Regions from separate parts of the Streptomyces sp. NPDC047014 genome, predicted to be linked through region 2. Evidence: riboswitches for the same ligand, from Rfam matches in the RefSeq annotation. Region 2 holds a riboswitch; the other holds the start of a gene.

Region 1 (7,309 bases), on a different contig from region 2:
CCCCGCCCGGGAAGACCGCCTCGTCGCGCGTGTACGCGTGGTTCCACTCGCCGCCCAGCGCGGACGCCGTGTGCGGGGCGTTGGCCAGCGGGTTGTCCCCGGCCGGCCACTCGCCGCCCGCGACCCGCTCGATCTCGGCGCGGATGGCGATCATCGCGTCGCAGAAGCGGTCGATCTCGGCGAGGTCCTCGGACTCCGTCGGCTCGATCATGAGCGTGCCGGCGACCGGGAAGGACATCGTCGGGGCGTGGAAGCCGTAGTCGATCAGGCGCTTGGCGATGTCGTCCACGGTCACGCCCGTGGCCTTCGACAGCGGGCGCAGGTCGATGATGCACTCGTGCGCGACCAGGTTGCCCGGACCGGTGTAAAGCACCGGGTAGTGCGGCTCCAGGCGCTTGGCGATGTAGTTGGCGCCGAGCACCGCGACCTGGGTGGCCCGCTTGAGGCCCTCGCCGCCCATGAGGCGCACGTACGACCAGGAGATCGGCAGGATGCCCGCCGAGCCCCACGGAGCGGCCGAGATCGGGCCGACACCGGTCTCCGGGCCCGCGGTGGGCTGGAGCGGGTGGTTCGGCAGGTAGGGGGCCAGGTGCGCGCGGACACCGACCGGGCCGACGCCCGGACCGCCGCCGCCGTGCGGGATGCAGAAGGTCTTGTGCAGGTTCAGGTGCGAGACGTCGCCGCCGAAGTGACCCGGCTTGGCCAGGCCCACCAGGGCGTTCAGGTTGGCGCCGTCGACGTAGACCTGGCCGCCCGCCTCGTGCACCTGGGCGCAGATGTCGGCGACGTGCTCCTCGAACACACCGTGCGTGGACGGGTAGGTGATCATCAGCACGGCGAGCTGGTCGCGGTACTGCTCGATCTTGGCGCGCAGGTCGGCCGCGTCCACCTCGCCGTCGTCGGCGGTCTTGACGACGACGACCTTCATACCGGCCATCACGGCGCTGGCGGCGTTGGTGCCGTGCGCGGAGGACGGGATGAGGCAGATGGTGCGCTGCTCGTCGCCGTTCGCGCGGTGGTAGGCGCGCACGGCCAGCAGACCGGCGAGCTCACCCTGGGAGCCGGCGTTCGGCTGGAGGGAGACCTTGTCGTAGCCGGTGACCTCGCAGAGACGTTCCTCCAGCTCGTGGATGAGCGTGAGGTAGCCCTCGGCCTGCTCCACCGGGGCGAAGGGGTGCAGCTGGCCGAACTCGGGCCAGGTCACCGGCTCCATCTCGGTGGTCGCGTTGAGCTTCATGGTGCAGGAGCCCAGCGGGATCATGCCGCGGTCCAGCGCGTAGTCCTTGTCCGACAGCTTGCGCAGGTAGCGCAGCATGGCGGTCTCGGAGCGGTGCTGGTGGAAGACCGGGTGGGTCAGGTAGTCGTCCGCGCGCAGCAGGCCCTCGGGCAGGGTGTCCGCCGCGGAGGCGTCCAGCGCCTCGATGTCGGCGGTGACGCCGAAGGCGGCCCAGACGGCCTCGATGTCGGCGCGCAGGGTGGTCTCGTCGCAGCTGATGGAGATCAGGTCGGCGTCGACCCGGTGCAGGTTGACCCCGCCCTCGCGGGCGGCGGCGACGACCTCGGCCGCGCGGCCCGGGACGCGGACCGTGATCGTGTCGAAGTAGGCGCCGTGCACGGTCTCGACCCCGCCGTCCCGCAGACCGGCCGCGAGGAGCGTGGCGTAGCGGTGGGTGCGGCCGGCGATCGTACGCAGGCCGTCCGGGCCGTGGTAGACGGCGTACATGCCCGCCATGACGGCCAGCAGGACCTGCGCGGTGCAGATGTTGCTGGTGGCCTTTTCGCGGCGGATGTGCTGCTCGCGGGTCTGGAGCGCCAGGCGGTACGCCTTGTTGCCGTCCGCGTCCACGGAGACGCCGACGAGGCGGCCCGGCAGGGAGCGGGCGTGCTTGTCCTGGACGGCCATGTAGCCGGCGTGCGGTCCGCCGAAGCCCATCGGGACACCGAAGCGCTGGGTGGTGCCCACCGCGATGTCCGCGCCGAGGGCGCCCGGGGAGGTCAGCAGGGTCAGGGCGAGCAGGTCGGCGGAGACGGTGACGATGGCACCGAGCCCGTGCGCCTGGTCGATGACCGGCTTGATGTCACGGACGGCGCCGGAGGCACCCGGGTACTGGATCAGCACGCCGTAGACGCCGCGCTCGGCGATCTCGGCGGGGATGCCCCCGGACAGGTCCGCGACGACGACCTCGATGCCGATCGGCTCGGCGCGGGTCTCGATGACCGCGACGGTCTGCGGCAGGGCGTCGGCGTCGACCAGGAAGACATTGCCCTTGGCCTTGCCCACGCGGCGGGCCAGCGTCATGGCCTCGGCGGCCGCGGTGCCCTCGTCGAGCAGCGAGGCGCCCGAGGTCGGCAGGCCGGTGAGCTCCGCGACGACGGTCTGGAAGTTGAGCAGCGCCTCCAGGCGGCCCTGGGAGATCTCCGGCTGGTAGGGCGTGTACGCCGTGTACCAGGCCGGGTTCTCCATCACGTTGCGCAGGATCACTGGCGGCGTGAAGGTCCCGTAGTAGCCGAGGCCGATCATGGAGGTGAGGACCTGGTTGCGGTCGGCGAGCGAACGGAGCTCGGCCAGCACCTCGGCCTCGGTGCGCGCCTCGGGCAGGTCGAGCGCGTCGGCGGTCTTGATCACATCCGGGACCGCGGCGGCGGTCAGCTCGTCCAGGGAGCCGTAGCCCACATGGGCGAGCATCTTCGCCTGCGCCTCGGCATCCGGGCCGATGTGGCGCTGTTCGAAGGGGATGCCTCGCTCCAGCTGGGAGAGCGGAATGCGGTTGGCGGTCATGACGGAGGGCCTCCTGGTCGTATGACCTACGAGGGGCACCACGGCGCGGGCACCCGGACGGCCTCCCCCTCTGTCATCTCAACCTGAGAGTTTCACCGGACTCACGGGGGTCTCCCGTGGTGATCCGGCTTTCACCGTCGGTGAGAGGTGGGACCGGCACTGCGCGCCCGGTACCGCCCCTGCTTTCCAGAGTGGCCTCGTCCGTGCGGTACGTATGCCTGAGAGATTCCGGGGAGGATTTGCTCCTTCGGCGCCTCCGTCACGCTCACTCGGAGGACTCTCCCGCACAGGGTCGACAGCCGCTACCCAGCCTACCAGCGAGGTTCCGGGGGCTCCCCGAGTGGCCTCCCTCACAGTTATGCACTTCTGTAGTGATACGGAGCAGTTGCGACCACGTGGAGGGACCGTGCAGACCGACATCGATCCGCGCAGCCTGATCGGCCGCAAGGCGTTCGACCGCAACGGCGCCAAGATCGGCACCGTCGACGAGGTCTACCTCGACGACGCCACCGGCGTCCCGGAATGGGCGGCCGTCCGCACGGGCCTGTTCAGCCGCGACGCCTTCGTCCCGCTGGAGCCGAGCGAGCTGGTGAACGACACCCTGCGCGTGCCCTTCGAACGCTCCCTCATCAGGGACGCCCCCGATTTCGGCGTGGGCCGCCACCTCTCCCCCGAGCAGGAGCTCCAGCTCTACCACCACTACGGCCTGGACACGACCCTCCCGTCCGAGTTCCACCGCGACTTCGGGCACCTGGCGGGCGACGAGGGCTGAGGCCGGCGCCCCTCTTCCCGCACCTGCTCCTGCCCTTCTACGGGGCTCCCTCCCCCGGCAGCGGCAGCGGATCGGCCGGTTCCAGCTCCGGGTCGTCCACCCGGAAGGTCCGGACCCGTCCGGGCGGTGATCCGGGCTGCTCGAAGCGCACGGTCACCCGCCCGACCCCGCTGCCCTGCACCCAGCCCGCGCCGTACAGCGCGTGGTGGACATCGCTCCCGGCCGGCCAGCGGCGCTCGGCGGGGGCCTCCTGCGGTCCGGCGAGCGGTCCGGCGGGCGGATCGCCCGCGCCGGAGGGGGCCGCCGCGCCGTCCTCGGGCCCGGCGGTGCCCGCCTCGGTCTCCGCCTCCGCCCCGGGGCCGGGCTCCGCATCCCGCTCGGCGGCCAGGGACTGCGCGAACAGGTCCTCCTGGGTGTAGTCGGCCAGGCCGCTCACCCCGACCCCCAGCAGGCGCACCCCGCCCGTGGTGTCCACCGCCTCCAGCAGCCGGGCCGCCGCCTCCCGGACCACCCCCGGGTCGTCCGTGGGCCCGCGCAGCGTCTCGGAGCGCGTCAGCGTGGAGAAGTCGTAGCGCCGCACCTTGAGCACGATCGTGCGCCCCGAGTGCCCGGAGCCCCGTAGCCGCTGGACGCACCGGTCGGCCAGGCGCTGCACCTCGCCGCGGATCCGGACCCGGTCGTGCAGGTCCACGTCGAAGGTGTCCTCGACCGACACCGACTTCGCGTCCCGCTCGGCCACCACCGGCCGGTCGTCCAGCCCGAGCGCCATCCGGTACAGGCCCGTGCCGTGCGCGCGCCCGACCATGCGGACCAGCTCGTCCTCCCCCGCCTCGGCCAGCTCGCCCACCGTGGTGATCCCGGCCCGGCGCAGGTGCTCACCGGTGGCCGGGCCGACGCCCGGCAGGGTGCGCACGGGCATGGGCGCCAGCAGCTCCCGCTCGGTGCCCGGCTCGATCAGCAGCAGCCCGGCCGGCTTGGCCTCCTCGGAGGCCACCTTGGCCAGCATCTTCGACCCCGCGAGCCCCACGGAGCCGCTGAGCCCCGTGGCGGCCCGGATGTCCGCCCGCAGCCTCTCGCCCGTCGCCCGCGCGGACGCCGAGTCGAAGGCGGTCCCGCCGGCCTCCAGGTCCACGAACGCCTCGTCCAGGCTGAGCGGCTCCACCAGCGGCGACAGCTCCCGCAGCAGGGCCATCACCACCTCGCTGACCTGCCGGTACAGGGTGAAGCGCGGGATCAGGTAGGCGCCGTTCGGGCAGAGCCGCCGGGCCTGGGCCGTCGGCATCGCGGAGTGCACCCCGAAGCGCCGCGCCTCGTACGAGGCAGTGGCGACGACCCCGCGCGGCCCGAGCCCGCCGACGATCACGGCCTTCCCGCGCAGGCTCGGCTTCGACGCCTGCTCGACGGAGGCGTAGAAGGCGTCCATGTCCAGGTGCAGGATGGTCGGCGCGGCTCTCACGGCACCAATGCTGGCCTACGCCACTGACATCGACGGGAGCGGTTCAGCCGGCGCGGTTGCGGCGGGCGGCGAGCTCGTCGGTGGGGTTGTGCCCGACCAGGGTCTCGCCGGTGTCCACCCGCTCCCCGTGCAGCTGCGACAGGGCGTTCTCCACGTCCCGCCACACGACGCCCACGGCGATGCCGAAGACGCCCTGCCCGCCCTGGAGCAGGCTCACGACCTGGTCCGAGGAGGTGCACTCGTAGACGGAGGCGCCGTCGCTCATGAGCGTCATCCGCTCCAGGTCGGAGAATCCGCGGTCCTGGAGGTGCTGTACGGCCGTCCGGATGTTCTGGAGGGCCACACCGGTGTCCAGGAACCGCTTGACGATCTTGAGGACGACCACGTCGCGGAAGCTGTAGAGCCGCTGCGTGCCCGATCCGTAGGCGGCCCGCACGCTGGGCTCCACCAGCCCGGTGCGCGCCCAGTAGTCCAGCTGCCGGTAGGTGATGCCCGCCGCCGCGCACGCGGTGGGACCGCGGTAGCCGACCTGCTCGGGCGCGGGCTCCCCGCCCACGAGCCCGGCCGGTGTCGTCTCCGGCTGGCGTCGCGGCGATCCGGCCGCCGTGCCGCGCAGCGGGTACGGCCCAGCGTCACTCCGTACGGGGGTGCCCCCGGTCGTACCGTCGCCCGTGATCCTCACGCCGACCCTCCGTCCTTGACCTGCCCACCTCGAAGGTAGGCAGTCACCCGGGGTGCGTCAACGATCGCCACACTCGGCACGCCGAGTGATAATCACCCTGAGAGTGGTTTCCCGTGTCCTCTTACGGGGAAAGGCTACTCGAATGGGCTTGAGGCGAGCCGGAAACGGCGTCGGCCGGCGCCTATTGCGGCCCGGTGCCGAAGTCCTCCGGCGAGATCTGGTCGAGGAACTCGCGGAACTTCTCCACCTCGTCCTCCTGCTCGTCCGGAATGGCGATTCCGGCGTCGTCCAGCACGCCGTCACTGCCGTAGATCGGCGTCCCCGTCCGCAGCGCGAGGGCTATGGCGTCGGAAGGACGCGCACTCACCTCGACCCCGCTGGCGAAGACGAGCTCCGCGTAGAAGACGCCCTCCCGCAGATCCGTGATGCGGACCTCGGTGAGCTCTTCACCGACCGCCTCCAGCACGTCCTTGAACAGGTCGTGCGTCAGCGGCCGGGCAGGGGCCATGCCCTGCTGCGCGAAGGCAATGGCCGTCGCCTCCCCCGGACCGATCCAGATGGGGAGGTACCGGTCGCCTCCCACTTCACGCAGGAGCACGATCGGTTGGTTGGAGGGCATTTCCACCCGGACACCCACAACGTCGAGCTCGTTCACACAGCAACCCTAGGACCTGCCCGGCAGGTTTGGGTAGTCGGGGCCCGACTCCGGCCGGACGCCGACCAGCGCCGTCACCGCAACCGGACGCCGAGAGCGGCCTGCACCAGCGCCTCGTGCAGCCGTACGGAGAGCCCCGCGAGCTCCTTCATCGTCGCCTCGGCATGCGCCCGGGTCTGTGGATTGCGGTGCCTGCGCAGCGGTGCCACCAGCTGCTCCACCAGGCCCGCCTCGCGCTCCGCGGCCGCCTTCATGGCCCGCAGATGGCGCGGCTCCAGGCCGAAGCGGCCCAGGTCGGCGACGAGCCCGGCCACCGCGACCGCGTCGGCGTCGAATCCGCCCCCGGGTGCCTCGGCCAGCAGCCCGTACGACTCCCACTCGGCCAACTGGGGCTCGTCCACCCCGACGGCCGCCAGCAGCTCCGCGCGGCCCGCACGGGCCGCGGGGGGCGTTTCCGGGACCGTGTCACCGGGACCGGCCGCGTCCCCCTGCGCCGTGGGCGACGGGATACGGATCTGCTCACCGCGGTCGAGCGCGTCCAGCTGCTCCCGGATGACCTTCAACGGCAGGTAGTGATCACGCTGGAGGCGCAGGACGCGCGCCAGGCGCTCCACGTCCTCGGTGCTGAACTTGCGGTATCCGGAAGGTGTGCGCCGGGGCTCGACCAGCCCCTCCGCCTCCAGGAACCGGATCTTCGAGATCGTGACATCGGGGAACTCGTCGCGCAGCGTGGTGAGCACCGTTCCGATGCTCACCAGCCGCTCCGCCGAGCGGGCGGTGCCGTTCCCGGCGCCGCCTGTCGGATTGCGCAGCATGGGACCTTCCCGTGGAGGTCAGACGCCTCGCAGGCTCGCGTAGAAGACCAGCCGGTACTTGCCGATCTGCACCTCGTCGCCGTTCTGCAGGGCGACGGAGTCGATGGGCTCGCGGTTGACGTACGTGCCGTTCAGGCTGCCGACGTCGGC
Region 2 (7,309 bases):
AGGGTGCGCTCCTGGCGCTCCTTGAACTCGGGCGAGGCCGCGACCTTGAAGGAGACGGCCTTGGCCGCGATCACGTGCTCCAGCGGACCGCCCTGCTGACCGGGGAAGACCGCGGAGTTGATCTTCTTGGCCAGCTCCTGCGTCGACAGGATCACACCGCCGCGCGGACCGCCGAGGGTCTTGTGCGTGGTGGTGGTGACGACGTGGGCGTGCGGCACCGGGTTCGGGTGCAGGCCCGCGGCCACCAGGCCGGCGAAGTGCGCCATGTCGACCATCAGGTACGCGCCGACCTCGTCCGCGATGCGGCGGAAGGCGGCGAAGTCCAGCTGGCGCGGGTAGGCGGACCAGCCGGCGACGATCAGCTGCGGCTTGGACTCCTTGGCCAGGCGCTCGACCTCGGCCATGTCCACCTCGCCGGACTCGTCCACGTGGTAGGGGACCACGTTGTAGAGCTTGCCGGAGAAGTTGATCTTCATGCCGTGGGTCAGGTGACCGCCGTGGGCCAGGTTCAGGCCCATGATCGTGTCGCCCGGCTTGAGCAGCGCGAACATCGCGGCGGCGTTCGCCTGCGCACCGGAGTGCGGCTGGACGTTCGCGGCCTCGGCGCCGAACAGCGCCTTGATGCGGTCGATCGCGATCTGCTCGACCACGTCGACGTGCTCGCAGCCGCCGTAGTAGCGGCGGCCGGGGTAGCCCTCGGCGTACTTGTTGGTCAGGACCGAGCCCTGGGCCTCCATGACGGCGACCGGGGCGAAGTTCTCCGACGCGATCATTTCGAGCGTGGACTGCTGGCGCACGAGTTCGGCGTCGACGGCCGCGGCGACGTCGGGGTCGAGCTCGTGGAGCGGGGTGTTCAGTACGGACATCAGGATCCCCTGGGGTCAGTTACCGGCGGTGAGCTTGGTGTACTCCTCGGCGGAGAGCACGTCCTTGGGCTCCTCCGAGATGCGAACCTTGAACAGCCAGCCGCCCTCGAAGGGGGCGGTGTTCACGAGCGCCGGGTCGTCCACGACGTCCTGGTTGGCCTCGACGATCTCGCCGGAGACCGGGGAGTAGAGGTCGGAGACCGACTTGGTCGACTCCAGCTCGCCACAGGTCTCGCCCTCGGTGACGGTGTCGCCGACCTGGGGGAGCTGGGCGTAGACGACGTCACCGAGCGCGTCGGCCGCGAACGCCGTGATGCCGACCGTCGCGACGCCGTCCACGACGTCCGACAGCCACTCGTGCTCCTTGGTGTAACGCAGATTCTCGGGGGTGCTCATGGCCTGATTCTCCTGGATGCGGGGGAGTGGATACGAACTGCGGTCTTGGGTACTGAGACGGCACCGTACGGGCCGTACGGGCTGCCCGTACGGCGGACGCGGTGCGCGGAGCTACTTCTGCCGCTTGTAGAACGGCAGCGCCACGACCTCGTACGGCTCATGCGTACCGCGAATGTCGACGCCGACACCGGAGGTCCCGGGCGCGGCGTGCGCCGCGTCCACGTAGGCCATCGCGATCGGCTTGCCCAGCGTCGGGGACGGGGCGCCCGAGGTGACCTCGCCGATCACCTCGCCGCCGGCGACCACGGGGAAGCCCGCGCGCGGGACGCGGCGGCCCTCCGCGATCAGGCCGACCAGCTTGCGCGGCGGGTTGCCGGCGGCCTTCTCGGCGGCGGCCTCCAGCGCGGCGCGGCCCACGAAGTCCCCCTCCTTCTCGAACTTCACGACCCGGCCCAGCCCCGCGTCGAACGGGGTGAGGGCGGTGGTCAGCTCGTGGCCGTACAGCGGCATGCCCGCCTCCAGCCGCAGGGTGTCCCGGCAGGACAGGCCGGCCGGGACCAGGCCCGCGCCCGCACCGGCCTCGGTGAGCGCCTGCCACAGCTGCACCGCGTGCTCGGGCGCCACGAACAGCTCGAAGCCGTCCTCGCCGGTGTAGCCCGTACGCGCGATCAGCGCGGGCACGCCCGCCACGGTGCCCGGGAGCCCCGCGTAGTACTTGAGGCCGTCCAGGTCGGCGTCGGTGAGGGAGGCGAGGATGCCGGGGGACTCCGGGCCCTGCACGGCGATCAGGGCGTAGGCGTCCCGGTCGTCGCGGACCTCGGTGTCGAAGCCGGCCGCGCGCTCGGTGAGGGCGTCGAGGACGACCTGGGCGTTGGAGGCGTTGGCGACGACCATGTACTCGGTCTCGCCGAGGCGGTAGACGATCAGGTCGTCGAGGATCCCGCCGTCCTCCTGGCAGATGTGCGTGTAGCGGGCCCGGCCGACGCCGACCGTGGAGATGTTGCCGACCAGCGCGTAGTCCAGGGCCTTGACGGCCTCCGGGCCGGTCAGGGTGATCTCGCCCATGTGGGACAGGTCGAAGAGACCGGCCCGGGTGCGGACGGCGTTGTGCTCGTCGCGCTCGCTGGCGTACCGCAGCGGCATGTCCCAGCCCGCGAAGTCGGTCATGGTGGCACCGAGCGAGCGGTGCAGCGCATCGAGGGCGGTCAGGCGGGGGGCAGTGCTCATGGGTGTGGCTCCCGGGTCCCAGGGCATCGACATGACATGACGAGGACGTTCCTCCCCATCTGTCATCGGAACCTGAGAGGTTCGCCGAGAGTTCCGCCGATCGTCCGATCACCGGTCTTCTTGACTTGCACCTTGGGTGGAGCCGCCGCGCGGCTCGCTTTTCAGATCTGCCTCATCCACGCGGTACGGGGCCTGAGAGATTCAAGGGAGGTTCTTGCTCCTTCGGCGCCCGCGCACGCCGTCGGGCGTGCCGGGACTCTCCCGCGCGGATTCAAGCGGCCGGTATGCAGTTGGTCCAGATGGCGCACATCATTGCACGGCATGTCCCTGATCGGGGGTGCGGGTCCGAAAGTTCGTACGCCTCTCCGAACGGGCCCCGCGGAACCGTAGCTGCCGGATTACCGTCTCTTTACACTCGGTGGGGAAGGGTCCTGGTGACCCGATGCGGGGGAAGGCGAGCACTGTGCGGAGATTCGGAGTGGTGGCGACGACAGGGGCCGTGGAGGCGGTGCCGGCCCAGCGGCGCGGTGCGCACGGGCGCGGCGCGGCGGCGGGCGCCGGGCGCGTGCGGGACCTGCGCGGGGCGGCGGGGCACGGGCCGCGCCGGCTCGGCTTCGCCGCGGGGGACATCGTCGTGGTCTCCGGGCTCCCCGGCGGCGGCAAGAGCACCCTGATCGAGCGGGCCGCGCCGGAGGGCGGGGCGGTGGACTCGCAGAACACGCGCGAGCGCTGGGAGCGGCGGATGCCGGGGGCGCTGCCGTACGCGGTGTACCGGCCGCTGGTGCGCGTCGCGCACTACTGGGGGCTGTGGCGGATCCTGCGCTCCGGGGCCTCGGTCGTCGTGCACGACTGCGGTACGCAGAGCTGGGTGCGCGGGCTGCTCGCGGCGGCCGCGCGGCGCCGGGGGCGGGCGCTGCACCTGCTGCTGCTGGACAGCAGTCCCGAGGAGGCGCTGTCCGGGCAGGCGGCCCGGGGGCGGCGGGTCTCGGCGTACGCGTTCGCGCGGCACCGGCATGCGGTGGGGCGGTTGCTGCGGGGGGCGGAGGCGGGGGTGCCGCCGCGGGGCTGTGCGTCGGTGGTTCTGCTGGACCGGGGCTCCGCGGCGTCGGTGGACCGGATCGCGTTCCACGCCTGAGCGGTCGGTGTGGCGGGGCGGGCCGGGCCGGGCCGGTGCGGCGCCGTTGCCGGGCTCTGCCCGGACCCGCTCCTCAAACGCCGGAGGGGCTGGATCTGCGCTCCGCGGAGGGCGGAGGGGCTGAACAGGGCGCCGGGCCGGTAGCCTGCGGGGCGACAGGCAGTGGAGTGCGGAGGCGGGGGACATGCAGGGCAGTGGCTGGCCGGAGAATGAGCTGGAGCAGGTGCTCGGGGCGGCCCTCGGGCAGCCCGATGCCGGCGGCCGGATCCTGGAGGTGCTGGGCCGCAGCCGGCTGTGGGTGCCGCTGCCCGGTGGCGGCGGGCCCGAGCAGGGCGGGGCCGAGGGGCTGACCCTGCCCACCATGGACATCGGCGGTGCGGCCTACGTACCGGTCTACAGCTCCGCGTCCCAGTTCCTGGCCTGCGTCGGCCCCGGTACGGACTTCGCGGTGGCCCCGGCGGTCGAGTTCGCCCGCGGCCTGCCCCCGCAGCTCGGCATCGCCGTGAACCCCGAGGGCGCCGTCGGCGTCCCGCTCCCGCCGCCCGCGGTCGCCGAGCTCTGCCGCGCCGGCCGGACCCCCCTCGACGGGCCCGCCACCGGTGGTCGCGTCCGCCTCTTCGAGCCGGACTGGCAGGAGGACCCGGTGGACTTCCTGGCCGCCGCGGCCGAGGAGTTCCGCGCCACCGGTGTGGTCGGCTCCGCCCACCGCTGCCTCGCCAGCGTGGAGGGCGAGGCGCCGCAGCTCTTCGTGGGTGTCCGCCTGATGGGATGGGAGCCCGAGATGCGCGAGGCCCCGATGCGGGCGCTGGAGCGGGCCCTGGAGCGTGTCCGGCCGCCGTGGCCGGTCCAGTTGATCCTCCTGGACGCTGCCGAGGACCCGGTCACGGACTGGATTCGTGAGCGCGTACGCCCCTTCTACCTCCCGTAGGGCCGCTTAAGCTGGTTACCTCTCCCGGCCGCACGCACGAGCGGGGCGGAGAGCACACGTGGACCGACGGGCGGACGAAGAGACGAAGAGGGGTACCGGGTGAGTGCGTCAGGCACGGCCGCGGCCGGGCAGGTCGAGCACATGATGCGCCAGGTGACCCCCGGGCGCTACGAGAGCTACGAGTCGCTTCTGCACGCCCTGGCCGAGGGCCGGCTGTGGATGCTGCTCTGGCAGGGGCAGCCGGGCTCCCCGGACGCCCAGTACGGCGGCATGGAGGTCGACGGCCTCGGGTACGCGCCCTGCGTCACCTCCCCGCAGGAGCTGGCCGCCAGCGGCTGGAACCGGGGCTACGAGGTGGTCACCGGGCGCGACATCGCCCGCGCGCTCTACCCCGACCGCTGGGGCCTGTGGCTCAACCCGCACGCCCAGGGCGGCGGCCTCGGCGTGCCGTGGGCCGACCTGCGCCGCATCGCGACCGGGCTGGACCGGATGCCGGCCGGCCCGCTGCGGCTCTCCGAGCCCGCCATCGAGCTCCCGCAGTTCTACGGCCTGCTGACCCAGCACGCCCACCGCACCCCGGCCGTGCGCTCGCTGCGCCGCGCCTGGGTGCAGCCCGCGCTGGGGTCGCCGTACCTCGCGGTGGGGCTCGACCTGTACGACGCCTCCTCGCCCGCGCTGGAATCCGTACGGGAGATGATGCGGCAGTCGGTGGGGGCGGTGCCCGAGGGGGTGCCCGTGTGCACCGTCGCGCTGGCCGACGAGCACGACCCGGTGGCGATGTGGCTGCGCGCGCAGACCCGCCCCTTCTACGACCGCGAGGGCCAGGCGCCCGCGTACTGAGCCCTGTACTGAGTCGCGACTCGAAGGCCCCCGCCGTACGGCGGGGGCCTTCGCCGTACCCGGGTACCGGATTCCTCGCATCCGCCGGATCGCTCCAAGATCCGCGCCCTAAAGGGCAGTTGGGCGGGATGTCCGATCCGCGCCGAACGGGCGCTCTTTCACCGCTCAACAGGTCTGGCGGTTCGGATAACGGAAGGTGTAGGCGCAGATCACGGTTGCGCATCACATCCCCGGGGGGTCTGGCGGGCGGTTGAGAGGGCGTTGAAGACTCCCCCCACCGAAGGCCGGTCCCAGTCCCGATCACCAGCTCTTCACGTGCACTTCCGGCACATTTTCTCGCCAATCGCACCACCAGCGACGCCGATTGAACCAAGCCGCCACAGCGGCGGGCATGGGCCGGCCACCGTCGGCCGAGAGGGGTCCCCACCACGATGACGGCACCACTGCACGACACCAGCGCGGCCGAGCCCGCAGCCGTGGCCGCCCCCGGCGTTCCGCAGAAGGCGATCGAGGGGCGCTCCCCCTGGAAGATCGCCTGGCTGCGCCTCAAGCGCGACAAGATCGCGCTGGCCGGCGGCGTGATCGTGCTCCTGCTGATCATCGTGGCGCTCTTCGCGCCGCTGATCGTCAAGGCGTTCGGCCACCCGCCGGACGAGCTGCACGAGGACATGCTCGACCCGCTGCTCGGTCTGCCGCTCGGCGACTGGGGCGGTATGAGCGGGGACTTCCTGCTCGGCGTCGAGCCGGTCAACGGCCGCGACGTCTTCAGCCGCATCGTCTACGGCGCCCGGATTTCGCTGCTGGTGGCCTTCCTGTCCGCCTTCGTGGCGGTCTCGCTCGGCACCGTCTTCGGCATCATCGCCGGCTACTTCGGCGGCTGGGTCGACGCGGCGATCAGCCGGGTCATGGACCTGCTGCTGGCCTTCCCGCAGCTGCTCTTCATCATCGCGCTGATCTCCGTCATCCCCAACAAGCTCTGGGGATTCGAGGGTTCGGGCCTGCGCATCGCCGTCCTGGTGCTGGTCATCGGCTTCTTCGGCTGGCCGTACATCGGCCGCATCGTCCGGGGCCAGACCCTCAGCCTGCGCGAACGCGAGTACGTGGAGGCCGCGCGCAGCCTCGGCGCGGGCCGCCTCTACATCCTCTTCCGCGAACTGCTCCCGAACCTGGTGGCGCCCATCACCGTCTACGCGACGCTGATGATCCCCACCAACGTGCTGACCGAGGCCGCCCTGAGCTTCCTCGGAGTCGGCGTCAAGCCGCCCACGCCGTCCTGGGGGGAGACCCTCTCCACGGCCGTGCGGACCTACGAGGACGATCCGCTCTTCATGATCTTCCCCGGCGTGGCGATCTTCATCACCGTGCTGGCCTTCAACCTCTTCGGCGACGGCGTTCGCGACGCCCTCGACCCGAAGGGCTCCCGCTAGCCACCGCAGGGCAAACCAGGACCCGGCCTCGTGCCGTACGTACACCGGAACTACAACGGAGGGTTGCGAGCATCGTGACTACCCATCGCACGTCGAAGCGACGACTTGCTGCCGGCACGGCCGTCGTGCTCGCGGCCATGCTGACCGCGACCGCCTGCGGCGGCAACGCCAAGGACGACGAGAAGACGGCCGCCTCCGGCGGTGCCTTCAACGCCGGTATCGACAAGGTCTCCAACCCTTCGGACAAGAAGGGCGGCGAGCTCAAGTTCGTCGGCACCCAGGACGCCGACTCCTGGGACCCGCAGCGCGGTTACTACGGCTTCATGTGGGACTTCTCCCGCTACTACACGCGCCAGCTGGTCAGCTTCAAGCCCGCCCCCGGTCAGCAGAGCACCGAGCTCGTCCCGGACCTCGCCACCGCCAAGGCCGAGATCAGCGACGCCGGCAAGACGTACAAGTACACCCTCAAGGACAACGTCACCTGGGAGGA

The links. A riboswitch is a leader RNA that binds a small molecule or an ion and turns the genes downstream of it on or off. The one in region 2 is predicted to bind glycine.
Region 1: another riboswitch for glycine. It lies ahead of gcvP (aminomethyl-transferring glycine dehydrogenase); the one in region 2 lies ahead of gcvT (glycine cleavage system aminomethyltransferase GcvT).

Annotation. Positions count from the first base shown of each region.
Region 1 covers NZ_JBEYVX010000018.1:91,971-99,279, forward strand. The annotation lists gene gcvP (aminomethyl-transferring glycine dehydrogenase) at 1-2,779, opposite strand, end outside; glycine riboswitch at 2,976-3,074, opposite strand; gene ABZ873_RS14010 (PRC-barrel domain-containing protein) at 3,138-3,551, shown strand; gene ABZ873_RS14015 (DNA polymerase IV) at 3,589-5,007, opposite strand; gene ABZ873_RS14020 (MerR family transcriptional regulator) at 5,051-5,689, opposite strand; gene ABZ873_RS14025 (bifunctional nuclease family protein) at 5,871-6,344, opposite strand; gene ABZ873_RS14030 (MerR family transcriptional regulator) at 6,419-7,159, opposite strand; gene ABZ873_RS14035 (FHA domain-containing protein) at 7,178-7,309, opposite strand, start outside.
Region 2 covers NZ_JBEYVX010000038.1:10,423-17,731, forward strand. The annotation lists gene glyA (serine hydroxymethyltransferase) at 1-866, opposite strand, end outside; gene gcvH (glycine cleavage system protein GcvH) at 882-1,262, opposite strand; gene gcvT (glycine cleavage system aminomethyltransferase GcvT) at 1,374-2,489, opposite strand; glycine riboswitch at 2,661-2,763, opposite strand; gene ABZ873_RS20725 (AAA family ATPase) at 2,998-3,624, shown strand; gene ABZ873_RS20730 (enhanced serine sensitivity protein SseB C-terminal domain-containing protein) at 3,809-4,552, shown strand; gene ABZ873_RS20735 (enhanced serine sensitivity protein SseB C-terminal domain-containing protein) at 4,652-5,392, shown strand; gene ABZ873_RS20740 (ABC transporter permease) at 5,824-6,819, shown strand; gene ABZ873_RS20745 (ABC transporter substrate-binding protein) at 6,894-7,309, shown strand, end outside.